2 regions of the Paenibacillus sp. FSL K6-3182 genome follow, and region 1 is predicted to be linked to the other one. Evidence: predicted binding sites of a transcription regulator. Region 1 holds the regulator's gene; the other holds the start of a gene.
The links. The regulator CtsR, encoded in region 1, represses protease genes until heat stress. The targets are predictions, from matches to a motif close to ATGGTCAATAAAGGTCAAACA.

Region 1 (8,274 bases):
TGCCGTGCATTCTCGTACCTGCGATACACTTCCGGGAGCCGATTGAACATTTGGATCGTAGACGGTTTGAATGGAGTCAATAACGAGAAAATCCGGCTGGACTGATTCTATGGCATCGTTAATTTGCTCCATATTGGTTTCGCATAGTACATAAAGCGATTCCGTCAGCGCACCAAGTCGATCTGCCCTTAGCCTTGTTTGCCGCACGGACTCCTCCCCAGAAATATAGAGCACTTTCAATCCTTTCACCGCGAGCGCATGAGACGTTTGCAGCAACAGCGTTGATTTTCCGATTCCGGGATCTCCGCCGACAAGAATTAGCGAGCCTGGAACAACACCTCCGCCGAGCACTCGATTAAGCTCAAGCATTCTTGTTTCTATACGAGGCTCTTGCCCACTTTCTATATGTATGATGGACTGCGGCTTTTCTTTCGCATGAAACGACGACAATCCGACGCCCTTCGTTTTCACAACGGTTTCTTTCTCTTCCACCATCGAATTCCAAGCGTGGCAACCGGGACATTTCCCCAGCCATTTTGGCGATTCTGTTCCACATTCCGTACAAACAAATTTTGATTTAATTTTGGCCATTCTGTACTCCTTAAACGTTATGAACCAGCGTAAATGAATGATGCCAGCCCTAGCGATTGTGCTTAAAATCACACTACATAAAGTTTACCATTTTATCCTCCATGTATAAACCCACATTGTTAATGAAAAAAGGAGATAACCCACTTATTATTCGTTTCCCACAGCTAAGCTTATCCATTTCACGTCTTTTCATTGTTATCCACAGAATTACGAACAAGTTATCAACATTATCCACAACTCATCAACATATCCCCAAAGGCTTTTTCTATAAATACAACATAAAAAACGCCCTCGTTATCCACAGTGGATAAGAGAGCGAAAGATTAGTCACAACGCAGCATATTTATTAGAGCACCAAGTTATAAATAAATAGAATTAATGCTGCTTAAGCTCAATTCCAGCTTGCCGAGCAACTAACACGCGATGCGTTGTCAATTGTGAGCCGAGCATCACGCTTTCCGTTTGCTGGCCTGCCTCACCCTGTTGTCCCCCGCCTCTATGAGCATGTGCTTGCCGAAAAGAATCACTGTACACCCAGCCCTCAAAGGAAGCTTTGGTTTCCCAAGTCGTGCTTACTTTAAGCTCATCATATTCTTCTAAGCCTTCCGTTAACAACACTTCCATGCGCACAAAACCAGGAGATAAATCTATGCCTTTGGAGTTTTGAAATCTACTCGCCACCGTCTCCCCGTGGCCTTTTTTTACTTTTATCGTATTGGTGACAACAATCATCGTTGTTCCTCCATTCTATGTAACGCTATAGTCTTATTATACGATAATGATTATCATTGTCAATTTATTGTATTAATAAAAACTGTCCCGCAAGCAGATATTCTGATTGCGGGACAGTTTACTATCATGCTTATTTTGTCGTGGATTCTTCTGGCTCTTGTTCGGAAATCGATTTGGTAACGGTTAGACCGCCATCCTTCTCATCGATTGTGAACGTATCGCCTTTTTGGATTTTACCCATCAACAAATCTTCGGACAAACGGTCTTCGATATGTTTTTGGATTGCCCGGCGAAGCGGACGAGCTCCATATTGTGGATCGTAGCCTTCCTTCGCAAGGAAGCTTTTTGCTGCATCCGTCAAGATGAAGTCAACTTCCTGCTCACGCAGACGCTTGCGTAGCTCATCCGACATGAGTGTAACGATTTGAGCAATATGCTCCTCGCCAAGCGAATGGAACACGATGCTTTCATCGATACGGTTCAAGAACTCCGGACGGAAGCTTTTCTTAAGCTCGCCAAGCACTTTATCCTTCATTTGCTGGAAGTCGCGTCCTGCATCCTGTACGGCTGTGAAACCGAGCGAGGAATTACGCTTGATTTGATCCGCTCCAACGTTAGAAGTCATAATAATCAGTGTGTTGCGGAAATCGACAACGCGGCCTTTGGAATCAGTCAAGCGACCATCCTCCAGCACCTGAAGCAATATGTTAAATACTTCAGGGTGAGCTTTCTCAATTTCATCTAACAAAACAACGGAATATGGCTTGCGGCGAACTTTCTCGGTTAGCTGTCCGCCTTCTTCATAACCTACATAACCAGGAGGCGCTCCGACTAGACGGGATGTCGAATGTTTCTCCATATATTCCGACATGTCGATACGGATAACCGCATTTTCATCTCCGAACATCGCTTCTGCAAGTGCTCTGGCGAGCTCCGTTTTACCTACACCCGTTGGACCTAAGAAAATGAATGAGCCGATTGGACGCTTCGGATCTTTCAAGCCGGCACGCGCACGACGAATCGCTCTGGATACTGACTTCACGGCATCATCTTGACCAATGATACGATCATGAAGAATATCTTCCATTTTCAGAAGTCGTTCCGTCTCTTCTTCAGCCAGCTTGCTAACAGGAATACCCGTCCAGCTAGCTACAACCTGAGCAATATCCTCTGGTGTCACTTCAGAATCAGTACGGCCTTGTTTTTCTTTCCACTGGTTTTTGGTAATATCAAGCTCTTCGCGAATTTTTTGCTCCGTATCGCGAAGTGCTGCCGCTTTCTCGAATTCTTGGCTTTGAACCGCTGCATCCTTCTCCTTGCGGATATCTTCCAAACGGTTTTCAAGCTGCTTCAAGTTTGGCGGTACAGTGTAAGAATGCAAGCGTACCTTTGAACCGGCTTCATCGATAAGGTCAATCGCTTTATCTGGCAAGAACCGATCCGGAATGTAACGATCCGATAATTTAACTGCTTGCACGATAGCTTCATCCGTAATTTTCACACGGTGATGAGCTTCATAACGATCGCGTAAGCCGTACAAAATTTGAATCGCTTCTTCTGGAGATGGCTGATCTACCGTTATAGGTTGGAAACGACGCTCAAGCGCTGCATCTTTTTCAATATATTTACGGTATTCATCAAGGGTAGTTGCACCGATACATTGCAGTTCACCGCGTGCTAGCGCAGGTTTCAAAATATTAGAAGCATCGATTGCTCCCTCTGCTCCGCCTGCACCAATCAACGTATGAAGCTCATCGATGAATAGAATAATATTGCCCGCTTGGCGGATCTCATCCATAATTTTCTTCAGTCGATCTTCAAACTCACCACGGTACTTTGTACCTGCAACTACGGAGCCCATATCCAGCGTCATGACACGCTTATCACGCAAAGTTTCGGGAATTTCATTCTCGATAATCTTCTGCGCGAGACCTTCTGCAATCGCTGTTTTACCAACGCCCGGTTCCCCGATTAGTACTGGATTGTTCTTCGTACGGCGGCTAAGCACTTGAATTACACGCTCAATTTCTTTGCTCCGGCCGATCACAGGATCCAGATTTCCTTCCTTCGCATAAGCAGTTAAATCTCTTGCAAGTCCATCGAGCGTAGGCGTGCTAACATTCGCTGGCGAACCGTGATTGCTTGAGACTGCTTCACTGCTGCCAAGAAGCTGAAGGACTTGTTGACGAGCCTTATTTAGGCTAATGCCAAGATTGTTGAGCACACGTGCCGCAACGCCTTCTCCTTCACGGATGAGACCAAGCAAAATATGCTCTGTGCCAACGTACGTATGTCCAAGCTTTCTTGCTTCATCCATCGAAAGCTCAATTACTTTTTTCGCGCGTGGCGTATAGGCAATGTTGTTAGGCTGCTCTTGACCGCGACCGATCAACGCCTCAACTTCATCTTGAATCTTCTCAAGCCCAAGTCCTAGTCCAATCAATGCTTTAGCAGCTATTCCTTCCCCTTCGCGAATAAGGCCTAGCAAAATATGCTCCGTACCAATATTGTTATGTCCGAGACGAACCGCTTCTTCTTGCGCCAATGCAAGCACCTTCTGTGCTCGCTCCGTGAATCTTCCAAACATCATATTTACGCACCCCCATGGCCTTTTTCACCACGCAATTGCTTGCGTATGAGTTCTGCTCTCCTGAAATCTCTCTGCTCTGGACTCATCTTCTCGTCGAAGGTTTGTTGCAAAAATCCAGGCTGAGTCATGACCAAAAGTTCATTCAACACTTGTGGCGTTACATCTGATAAAATGCCTAGGTCTGCACCAAGCCGCACATCTGACAACCGCTGCGCAGCTTCCTTGGAATCCATAATTGAAGCATATGCTAAAATACCATATGAGCGCTTCACGCGATCCTCTGTCCTCAGCCGCGACTCATGCATAAGACGTTTGCGTGCCGCTTTCTCATGCTCGATGATTTGTCTTGCAACACCGTAAAGATTTTCAATAATTTCATTCTCGGATTGCCCCAGCGTAATTTGGTTAGACACCTGAAATAAATTCCCAAGCGCTTCACTGCCTTCGCCGTACAAGCCTCTTACCGCCAAGCCTACCTGTGTAACAGCTGACAATATCCGATTGATTTGAGATGTTAAAACGAGTGCTGGCAAATGCATCATGACGGATGCCCTTATGCCTGTGCCCACATTCGTTGGACATGTCGTCAAATAACCGCGTTTCTCATCAAATGCATAATCAGCCGACTCTTCAAAAATATCGTCAATTCCGCTGGCCAATGCCCATGCCTCCTGGATTTGGAAACCTGGATACAGACATTGAATGCGCAAATGATCTTCTTCGTTAATCATTATGCTAACAGATTCATTATCGCTTAAAATAACGGCCCCGCATCGCGATTCGTTCGCTAAATTGGGACTGATTAAATGCTTTTCAACAAGCACCCTTTTATCAAGCTCGCTTAAATCTGACAAAACAATGGTCTCAAATGATCCAATTGACTGCAGCTTGCCGCTCTGGCTAACTTCAGTCAGCTGATCCATGACATCCTTAGATTGCTGATTTGTTGCAAGTAATGGAAAAGGCTGATGACGTAAATTTCGGGCTACTCGCACTCTGCTGCTAATGACAATTTCAGATTCAGGACCTGCGTCCTTCATCCATTCGCTGAGCGCATGCTGTGAGAATCGATGCTTAGTCAAGAGGTTCCTTCACTCCTTCTATGCTAGCCTACAGGTCTGCCATTTTGCGCTCTAATTCACGTATTCGATCACGCAGCTCAGCCGCGCTTTCAAATTCCTCTTGATCAATCTTCTCCTGCAGATCCCGCCTCAGCTGTTCAATCTCGCGCTTGCACTGGATTTGCCCGCCTGAGCGCTTAGGGATTTTACCGCTGTGTACGGTGCTGCTGTGAATACGTTTGAGAAGTGGATCAAGCTTACCTTCGAACGACTGATAACAAGAGCTGCAGCCGAATCGACCGATTTTGCTAAACTGTGTATAGGTCAGTCCACATTCCTCGCAGCGCAGCGCTGGCTGCTTAATGCCGGTAATCGTCGACCCGCCAAGCTGTTCGAAATCAAGAAGCCCCGATAGTAAGCTATGAATAGAAAAGCTATTTGGCGCGCCTGGAATGCCTTCGCCTTTCTCACGAGCACAGCTTTCACAAATATGAAATTCGGTCTTCTCGCCATTAATGATTTTTGTGAAATGAAGCGTAGCCGGTTTTTTACCGCAATCTTGGCAAAACAAGCCTGATCCCTCCTCCCGGTATTAACGGTTTGTCATTACTTAACCAGCAACGAGATAAGCATGGACCTTAACAACCTTGCCCGAATTTCATCCCTTAGCGGCAGCTTCAGTGCAATGGTATCGCGATGCACAGCCGCACGGAGCAGATTTCCCTCGCGCTTAGTGATAAGTCTTGCTTCCTCAAGCTGATAAATAAGCCCTTCCGCTGCACCTTGATCGACACATTCTCCAACCGTTTCTTCGATATGGAATTGAATCGCCTTTAATGCAGGAAGCTCAATCCGTTGTATTCGGATATAGCCTCCGCCGCCGCGCTTACTTTCAACCATGTATCCTTTCTCCATGGTAAATCGAGTACTAATTACATAGTTGATTTGCGACGGTACACAAGAAAATTTGTCAGCCAGGTCATTGCGTTGAATTTCTACTGCGCCCTCTGGACTTTCTTGAAGCATAAGCTTCAAGTACTGTTCGATGAGATCGGAAATGTTACGCAAACCACCAACCTCCCTGAGAAATAACCAATAAAACTAAAGTTGAAACATAGGTATTAATGAGGTCATGCAATCAAATCAGAATATACACCGAATATTCGGACAACTGACTTTGACTTTCTTTGACCTTGATTTTATTATATGCAATTTCAGCAAAAGGTCAAGTGCTCGGTAAAATTGATTTTCCATTAGCTTGGTACGCTTGCATGCTGTTTATACATAGCCGGATTCATTTATATGATTAACGCTCTTTTTCTGCATGCAAATACAACAAAAAACCTATCGCATATTATGCGATAGGTCTCTCGTGCTTGGCGACGTCCTACTCTCCCAAGACCCTGCGGTCTAAGTACCATCGGCGCTGAAGGGCTTAACGGTCGTGTTCGGTATGGGAACGCGTGGTTCACCTCCGCCATCGCCACCAAACGTAGCGTGTTGCACGCTGAAAACTGGATACGAAAGATTAGGCTTGCTGAAGCCTTAATGCTGCTGTCTACTGGATGTATGGGTCGCAGTAAACGTGTTTAGGATAAGCCCTCGACCGATTAGTATTCGTCAGCTACACACATTGCTGTGCTTCCACCCCGAACCTATCAACCTCGTCGTCTTCAAGGGGTCTTACATACTGGGAAATCTCATCTTGAGGGGGGCTTCACGCTTAGATGCTTTCAGCGCTTATCCCGTCCGTACTTGGCTACCCAGCGGTGCTCCTGGCGGAACAACTGGTACACCAGCGGTACGTCCATCCCGGTCCTCTCGTACTAAGGACAGCTCCTCTCAAATTTCCTGCGCCCGCGACAGATAGGGACCGAACTGTCTCACGACGTTCTGAACCCAGCTCGCGTACCGCTTTAATGGGCGAACAGCCCAACCCTTGGGACCTACTTCAGCCCCAGGATGCGATGAGCCGACATCGAGGTGCCAAACCTCCCCGTCGATGTGGACTCTTGGGGGAGATAAGCCTGTTATCCCCAGGGTAGCTTTTATCCGTTGAGCGATGGCCCTTCCATTCGGTACCACCGGATCACTAAGCCCTACTTTCGTACCTGCTCGACTTGTAGGTCTCGCAGTCAAGCTCCCTTATGCCTTTGCACTCTTCGAATGATTTCCAACCATTCTGAGGGAACCTTTGGGCGCCTCCGTTACATTTTAGGAGGCGACCGCCCCAGTCAAACTGTCCACCTGACACGGTCCCCGAACCGGTTTCACGGTTCTAGGTTAGAACTCCGATACGATCAGGGTGGTATCCCAACGTTGCCTCCACACAAGCTGGCGCTCATGCTTCAAAGGCTCCCACCTATCCTGTACAGATCGTACCAAAGTTCAATATCAAGTTACAGTAAAGCTCCATGGGGTCTTTCCGTCTTGTCGCGGGTAACCTGCATCTTCACAGGTATTAAAATTTCACCGGATCTCTCGTTGAGACAGCGCCCAAGTCGTTACGCCATTCGTGCGGGTCAGAATTTACCTGACAAGGAATTTCGCTACCTTAGGACCGTTATAGTTACGGCCGCCGTTTACTGGGGCTTCGGTTCACAGCTTCGGGTTACCCCTAACCGCTCCCCTTAACCTTCCAGCACCGGGCAGGCGTCAGCCCGTATACTTCGCCTTACGGCTTCGCACAGACCTGTGTTTTTGCTAAACAGTCGCTTGGGCCTTTTCACTGCGGCCCCCTCGGGCTATTCACCCTACCGAGGCACCCCTTCTCCCGAAGTTACGGGGTCATTTTGCCGAGTTCCTTAACGAGAGTTCTTCCGCGCGCCTTAGCATGCTCTGCTCGCCTACCTGTGTCGGTTTGCGGTACGGGCACCTAGATCTCACTAGAGGCTTTTCTTGACAGCCGGAGTACATGACCTTCGCTACTGCAATTTTCGCTCCCCATCACAGCCCAGCCTTATGATCGACGGATTTGCCTATCGATCAGCCTCACTGCTTGGACGGACTATTCCATCAGTCCGCGTCACTGCCCTTCTGTGTCACCCCATTGCTCAAACGATCTTCGGTGGTACAGGAATTTCAACCTGTTGTCCATCCACTACGCCTTTCGGCCTCGCGTTAGGTCCCGACTTACCCTGAGAGGACGAGCCTTCCTCAGGAACCCTTAGGCTTTCGGCGGACAAGATTCTCACTTGTCTTTTCGTTACTCATACCGGCATTCTCACTTGAATACAGTCCACCAGTCCTCACGGTCCAACTTCAATCCGTATTCAACGCTCCCCTACCCAAGTACCTAAT
Region 2 (8,274 bases), 2.2 Mb from region 1:
GGATCATCTTATAATACCCCAATGACGGACAAGCAAGGCAATTTAATCGTATATTTAGAGGCTTCGAAAAAAGGAGATCAATCGGGTAGTTCACAGCTTAGTCAGGACAGAAGTCCAGGTGAGGTTAAAGTGATCAGTGAGGGAGCTGTGAAAAAAAGTTACTCGCTAAGCGCAAGGTCATACGCTCCTGTTATTTTTGATGATCAACAAAACGCTTATATTGTTACGAGAGATGCTGTCATTACTAAATTTGATACGCAAGGAAAACTGATATGGAAGCTGCAAATCGACGAAGATACTAATGTATTGGAAAACGGAACAGCAATGCAGCTGGATAAGGATGGTTCCCTTCTTTTCTACAGCTCATTGATTGGTTATGACAAGACGAAGGTTGAGAAAACCGAGCAAAGTGAATATTTTAAAAATCGCTTGCTTCGGATAAATCAAAGAGGGGAATTGCAATCCTCTATAAAGAGCGGCCTTTATGCTAGTTCGGTTGTTTCGTTAGACAATGGAATGAATGTAATAAATGGTTATAACAAAGTTGTTTTATCGGATTTGAAATCAACGAAGCTAACAGAGTACAACACAAATTCCCCCATTTATTTAACATATAGGGATATCAATACGATCTATGTTGGAACAGAGAGCGGCCGGATAATCGCGTTTGAAATTAAACAAGCCTCAAACAAGGGCGATGCGGTTTCCATCACGTTTGGGAACCTCTTTCCGTACATTGAATCAAAAAGTACATACTCGCTATTTGCAACTGTGAAGTGGGCAGATGGCAAGGAGCAAACCAATCCGCAAGGCATCGTTTATCGCAGCAACAATGAAAAAATTGCTTATTTTGATAAACAGGGCCTTCATACGGTCGGAGCTGGTGAAGTCGAGGTAAGCGCTGAATATTTGCATTTGAAGACGACAATGAAAATTAAGATAAACGAGCGAGCTTATATGAATGAGCCTGGGGTTACCTATAGCGCTCAGCTTGTGAAAAAATGGGGAGTGTCGTTGCCTACACTGAATAGCAGTATTAATGAGGTATACCAGGCTCCCCTCATCTCGGATAATGGTACGGTTTATGCACTTAGCAGTCAAGGGAAGGTAGCAGCTGTCAGCTTGGAAGGAAAGCTACAGTGGCAATACGATTTGAAGGATCAGGTATGGGCGAGACCTGCAATTGGACCGGATGGACGGCTTTTTATAGGAACGAATAGCGGTTTGCTTACAGCATTTGATCCAAGCAGCGGCAAGCAGGTTCTTCATAATATGGTGGCAGCTAATCAGCGCAATACTATGATTGGGTGGGATCGTTCCAGTAATAGATATACAGGATTTACAAATAATAATATTGTTAGGGATGGCAACAAACGCAGCGTCACCAGTTATCTTGAAGCATCAAATGTTTCGGATACTCGGCTTTGGTCGATATCGTTGAGTGGAGAGATCACACATTTTGAGCCAACTTTAAATGATACTGGAGACACTTTATATGTTATTACTACGGCAGATGAGTGGGTTGGTGAGAGTGCGACTATACCTTCAGGAATAGTACAAATTCGTAGACATGGCACGCTTTACGCTATTAATGCTTCATCTGGCAGCATTCGTTGGAAGTATGAGCTCGGCGTGTCAGATAATACATTTTATAAACCGTTGCTGCTTCAGGATGGGACCATTGTTACGAGCAGCTCACAAGGTACTGTAGAAGCAGTAGATAAAGAAGGCAAATCGAAATGGAAGAAAAATTTGAAAGTATATGCCTATACAGGACCATTTTTAAGCGAAAATAAGCTCGTTATATTTAAACCTGGCGAGAATATTGGCGTGACCGAGGGAGAAGAGCTTATCCGTTTTATTAATGTGAAAAATTATCCCGAATCCACCAATAGTATCAACCAGCAGCAGAATGAATGGCTTCTTACTTTATCTGATAATACTTACGCTAGTAGAGGACGTCATTCCCTTGCATCGTATAATTTAGCAGGCAAGTTGAAGTGGGAGCTCCCTATTGCTGGAGAAAAGACTGCAGTAAGTAGAATTAGCAACAACTTTCAAGTTGCAGTTATCGATTCAGCAGGTGAATTAACCTTCTCTGATATTGAGGTTAAACATACTTCTGGACTTTTATTTTCCGATTTGAAGCTGCACTGGGCAAAAGGAGCCGTTGAGGAACTTGCAGCAGCTGGCGTTGTAGACGGTTTTCCAGATGGAACCTACCGTCCTGCTGCTCAGGTAACGAGGGAGCAGTTTCTGGCTATGCTTGCGAAGAAACTGAAAGTTTCTGTTAAAGCAGAAAACCTGTCATTTCTTGACGTCCCGAGCACGCGTTGGTCTAGGCCATTTATTGAATCGGCTGTAACACAAGGCTGGATTGATGCTTCAAAATATGGAAATCGCTTCAAGCCTGAACAACCGATTACAAGAGAAGAGGTAGCGGTATGGACAGCAAAAGCACTAAAGTTGATCGAAAAAACGGACGGCTTAGCTAAGATTTCTGACAAATCATCCATACAAGCATCAAACCTTGGGTTGGTGGGCGCAATAATAGATTCCGGTATTATTACTGGCTACAAGGACGGAAGCTTCAAGCCGCTCGCGACTTTGACTCGTGCAGAGGCAGCTGCTCTACTGGCACGAATGTAACAAGTTAGAGCAGAAGTACACGATAACAGCAGCTGCCTAAGATGTGGCATTAGCGTATTGAAAAGTTGAATAAAAAAAGTGCGACGTAGAACGTCATAGTATGACATATTATAAAAAGATGAATAAACAAGTGTGACGTAGAACGTCATAGTATGACATCTTTGAAAAGTTGAATAAGATAGTTGTGACATAGAACGTCATGGCTGACATCTTTGAAAAGTTGAATAAGATCGTTGTGTCGTAGAACGTCATAGGCTGACGTCTTTTAAAAGTTGAATAAGATCGTTGTGACGTAGAACGTCATAGGCTGACATTTTAAAAAGTTGAATAAGATAGTTGTGACATAGAACGTCATGGCTGACATCTTATAAAAAGTTAAATAAAAAAGTGTGACGTAGAACGTCCCTGGTTTTCCTCTGAACAAGAGGAGCCAAGGACGTTTTTTCATTTTGAGGAGGATGAGAGATGGAATTTGCTGAAGAACATGAGAAATGGTTGAAAAAACATTTGCGTGCAAGTAAGGGAGAGCACAAGAGCAGGCTTCAGCGTGGACATGGGCATGGTGAACGTTTGTTTTTGAAGCAAGTTTGGTGGCCGATGATGGGTAGTTTTGATCATTTACATCCGGAGTATGAAGTCGTGGATTGGCGTGGGAACCCTTTTTATATTGATTTAGTTTGGCAGCGGGGAGCGACGAGGTTCGCTTTCGAAATAAAGGGCTATGGACCTCATGTTCAGAATACCGATCGAATTCGATACCGACGGGAGCTAAATCGGGAAACATTTCTGCAAGTGCTTGGATACCGCGTCGTGTCCATACCTTATGACGAGTTGGAGGAAAAGCCGCAACTTATTGCGTCTTTGCTGCAGTCGCTGCTGGCTCCTTATTTGGTGACTCACACGCAAGAGCAAAACATGACACGCCTGGAGCGTGAGTTATTGCATTATGCGTTTAGGTCAAACAAGAACATTCGCCCAGCCGATGTGATGAAGGAGTTTCATATTAATCGCCGTACAGCGGTCAAATATTTAAAAAGACTGTGTGATGTTGGCAAGCTGCGTCCAGTTGTATCAGGAAAAGGTATTCGTATTGTCAGCTATGAGCTGATACGCTCGGCTTTTAATCCTTTTTTGTAGGGAGCGGAAGTGGACGTAGGAGTAGGACTAGGAGTAAGAGTAAGAGTAAGAGTAAGAGTAAGAGTAAGAGTAAGAGTAAGAGTAAGAGTAAGAGTAAGAGTAAGAGTAAGAGAGGAATTAGAAGTGACGGCTGAATATGTGTGAATGTGTGCATTTGTGGAGCGTGTGACTTGTGAGTATGTGGAGTGTGTCTTAATTACATACGAATTGTATAGGTAGATTGTGTCTTAATTGCATACGAATTGTGTAGGTAGAGAGGGATTGAAATTATGTATATGGATTGTGAATGTAGTGTGTGTGGGGTGTGAATTTGGATTGTGCACGTAGTGTGAGTGAAGTGTGTATGTACCGCGGGTAAAGTTTGAATAAGTGCAAAAGTGCATCTATTTTCAATAAATGAGATGGATTTGACGAAAATAGGTGCACAAGTGCATCTATTTGAGTGGATTGAAAAAGTAGTTGTCGGAATAGGTGTATTTATGCGCTTAGATGAAACTGCTGGTATGAACCGGGGGGCTCACTTAACTAATCAGCATGTACTCTCGACTTTTTTTGTTGAGAGTAGCTGCTGGACTATGAGAGAATGTGCGTTTGTTAGGTGTATTCGGAGTACAGTTGGATGTATGTTAAGTGTGCGAGGAGTGTATTTGGATAGCATGTGAATTGTTTAGTTAGTTTATGGCGGCTTGTGCAGGTAGAGTGGATTATAGTGTGCTTGAACCATCTGTGAAGTGTAATTAAGCGCAGAAGTGCACTTGTTTTTATCAAATTTGATGGAAATGATGCAAAGAGGTGCAAAAGTGCATCTAGTTGAGCGGATTTGAAAGGTAGCTGGCGGAATAGGTGCACTTATGCACTTAGATGACGTTGCTGCTGCTAACTGGGGTTCTCACTTAGCTAGCCATCTTTTTATTCTTCTTGGCTTTTGTAGATAGTAGTAACTGGACACGCAGCAGTGTGAATATGTGAAGTGTATTAGGTGTGGGGGTTATGCGTTTGTAGAGCGTGCAAGGAGTCCGATTTGTATGTTAAGTGTAAGGAGTGCTATTAAACTAACAGTATGACATTTGTGTAGGTAGTGTGATTTGAGAGTATAAGTGGTTTACGTATGTTGTGTGATTGTAGTGTGCGTGACCGATCGTAAAGTGCAAATAAGCGCAGAAGTGCACTTGTTTTTATCAAATTTGATGGAGATAACACAAATAGGTGCACAAGTGCATCTAGTTGAGCGGATTTGAGAGGTAGCTGGCGGAATAGGTGCAGAAATGCACCTAGATCAAGTTATTGAGGTTAACTATGTACCTAAATGAAGCTATTACGGTTAGCTGTGCACCTAGATCAAGCAATTGAGGTTAACTATGTACCTAAATGAAGCTATTACAGTTAGCTCTGCACCTAATTTAAGGCATTACGGTTAGCTGGCACCTAGATCAAGCAATTGAGGTTAACTGTGTACCTAAATAAAGCCATTACGATTAACATATAACCTAGATGCAACTGAGCGGGCAACACCATAGCACCCGCCCCATCCCAGACAGACTTTTTTCAAAAAAGATCAGACTTCTAACAAAAATGATCATTCTTAAGCGCTTTCATCTGTTCTATGCTAATAAAATCCGATTAGGATCAGATTACCATGGAGGATGGGTGAAAGATGATTAAGAGGAAAAAAAGCACGGTTTTCAAATTGTATGTTTGGATGATTTGTTTCGCAATTTTGAGTCAACTGGCTGTATGGCCAAGTGCGGTATCCTATGCAGAGGAAGTCGTTGAGGTAAAAACGATCGCGAGCATTCCCTCTATCGAGAATGACACAACAATAGGGAACCCGCCGATTCTTCCGCTGGAGGTACAAGCTGTATTTAGCGATGAATCCGTTGGACAAGTTCAGGTAAGCTGGGACGAAATTGATCCCTCGCAATATGCTGAGGCGGGAGCTTTTAAAGTAGAAGGCACCGTTCAAGGCACTCCCCTCAAGGCTTCCGCAGAAATTACAGTGAGGGAGAACGATTTTACAGTATTTCTGAATGAGATCACGAGCAATGTGCCAGATGGACAAAGCGTCGTTTCCTACAGCAACAACTATCAGTCCATGCAGCCCGAATTGATGACTTTTATGAAAGGAAACGGGACTACATCGGTTAACAATGGGCTTACAGTAGATATGAATTCGTTAGAAAAAAATATCGCTATTGCTGCTTGGGATAAAGGACCATGGCTGTCCGCCGGCACAATCGATGCAATGCTGCGTTACACCAGCGGGACGCAAGGCAATATCGGGTTTGTAATCGGTGCCTATAATTCTACCCAAGGATTGTCTATTCGTTATGATGCGGGTACGACTTGGATCATTCAAAGCCCAGATGGTTCTGGCGCGTGGGAATCCTTTGAAGGACCTGAGTTGAAAATGGATACCGATTACCGAATCAAGATTGGTTATAACGGAAACAAGCTATTGGTTATCGTTGATGGCGTTACTTATTACAACAAGGAAACAAATTTATTAAATCTGAAGGCAGCAATAGGTCAGGTGGCCTTGTATAAACGTTTTGCGACGGGACAAGTCGTTTTGAAGGATATTAACATTCAAGGCGTTGGCCAAATCGAAAAACCGTCAGATATCATCAATTATGTACAAAATTACGAAGACCTGGCGTACACACCGCGTTGGTCCGGACTTAACGCTCAAGTGGTAACAGACATTACAGGCAACAAGGTATTATCGCTAAAAAAAGGAGCTAAAGAACGCGGAGCCGATTTGGATTCCCCGCAGCTACAATCGGGTACGCTTTCATTGGACTTTAAGCTAGTCAATCCTGTTAAGCTTTCTAGCGGCCAAGGTTTTGCATTTGGCTTCAGAATGAATGAGACAGCAAGCATCTTTAGCGAAATCGGAGTCGATCCAAATCGCTGGTTGCCTGAATCCAGCTCAGGTTGGGGCAGCAATTTAAATATTCCTTATCCGATTCAGGGGAAATGGAACAATCTATTGTTCAATTTTAATGGAAAAACAATTACGGTCTATATGAACAAAAAGCTAGTTGGCGATATTACATTTGCTGAATTTACAGATGCGGCTGGCTTGTTTGGACTTCGAATCAGAAGCACAGTAGAGCTGTACATCGACAACCTGCAGTATACGAATCAAATGATTACTCCAAAGGAATTGGTGCAATACAGCAACAACTTTCAGGATGGCATTACGGGAGGGTGGAGCAGCGGCTCTTCATCCATCATCAAAGAAGGCAGCAATCGCTTTTTGAAGTTGTCCGGCATCACGGGCACCGTATTGAATAACGACGCACCTCTCCTGCAGAGTGCAACTTATATGCTGGATGTAAAACCTACGACTGATGCGATTGGTTTTGCTATAGGCAGCAGCTATTTGGTGAAATTTGCGAATGAACACTGGATTTTGGAGAAGGATGGCAGCACTATTCCTTTTGTAGCAAGTGACGCTATTTCATCGAGTCCATTACTTATGAGTTGGAATAAGGTCGGATTACAATATAGCGACTCTTCGGTCACACTAAGTATAAATGGAGCTAAGTTGACTGCGAATTTACCGTCCGGACAACAATTCGGAGAAGGTTCATTCGGAGTATACGGGCAAGGCGACTTGTATGTGGACAACATTTTGTTCACGGAGGAATTTATCCAAATGGATACTTCCCCTGTCGCAGGCAAGATGTATTATGAACAATATTATGAAACAGCTTCAAGTATGAACTGGACAGGACTCGGCGGCAGTCAAGTCGTCGATGGTTATTTGAAGGGCAGTATCGCTTCGGGATCGGTTGCGATAAATGAAGATATCGTACCTGTGAAAAACGGCGTATACCAGGTCAAGATGAGGACAAATGCTTCGTCCGCAGGAGTTAAAATCGGCAATGCAGCCATTTATTATGAAGGTCAAGGAAAATGGTTGTATCAACCTAACGGTGGAGAGAAAATAACTATCGGAGACAACGTTGAAATTGTACCTGGCAAAGATTTTATTTTGCGGGTGCGGTTGATCGAAAATGAGTTGAATCTTTATGTGAATGGCATTTTGGCGGGCACTGTCCAAACGAAAAACTTCACCCCGGGAGCATTTGGAATTTATAATCCTGGAAATGAAGTGATGCAAGTTGAGATGGATGCGATGACCGCAGAAGAAATCAGAATTTATGAGCCTGACTTCGCAACGCCTAACTGGAGCGCGATGGATTCGAGCAGTCCGGCCGTGCTGGAAAGCGGCGAAGGCAGCGTTAAATTAAGGCTGCCCGGCGTATCTCTCGTTACCGATAATAACAGTCCAGACGTTGTCGATCAGAAAGTGACCTTTGATTTCAAGACGAGTGTAGGCGCTGGGACAGACGGAGGGCGCTATGGATTTATTTTGAGAGGATATGACGATAACCGCTACGTATCTATCGTTCATGACATCAATGGAACTTGGAAGCTTTCTGCAAACGGCAACGATTCCAACTTCCCTACTGCGTATTC

Region 2: MHH56_RS06655 (endo-alpha-N-acetylgalactosaminidase family protein) is a predicted target of CtsR. The motif match lies at 5,328-5,348, and genes of this name have one in related genera.

The regions. Positions count from the first base shown of each region.
Region 1 is NZ_CP150265.1:6,935,739-6,944,012, forward strand. Features, by position in the region: gene radA (DNA repair protein RadA) at 1-591, opposite strand, end outside; gene MHH56_RS30425 (antibiotic biosynthesis monooxygenase) at 967-1,323, opposite strand; gene clpC (ATP-dependent protease ATP-binding subunit ClpC) at 1,454-3,913, opposite strand; gene MHH56_RS30435 (protein arginine kinase) at 3,916-4,995, opposite strand; gene MHH56_RS30440 (UvrB/UvrC motif-containing protein) at 5,024-5,545, opposite strand; gene MHH56_RS30445 (CtsR family transcriptional regulator) at 5,581-6,042, opposite strand; rRNA gene rrf (5S ribosomal RNA) at 6,349-6,465, opposite strand; rRNA gene MHH56_RS30455 (23S ribosomal RNA) at 6,565-8,274, opposite strand, start outside.
Region 2 is NZ_CP150265.1:1,552,344-1,560,617, forward strand. Features, by position in the region: gene MHH56_RS06645 (PQQ-binding-like beta-propeller repeat protein) at 1-2,649, shown strand, start outside; gene MHH56_RS06650 (hypothetical protein) at 3,115-3,786, shown strand; gene MHH56_RS06655 (endo-alpha-N-acetylgalactosaminidase family protein) at 5,441-8,274, shown strand, end outside.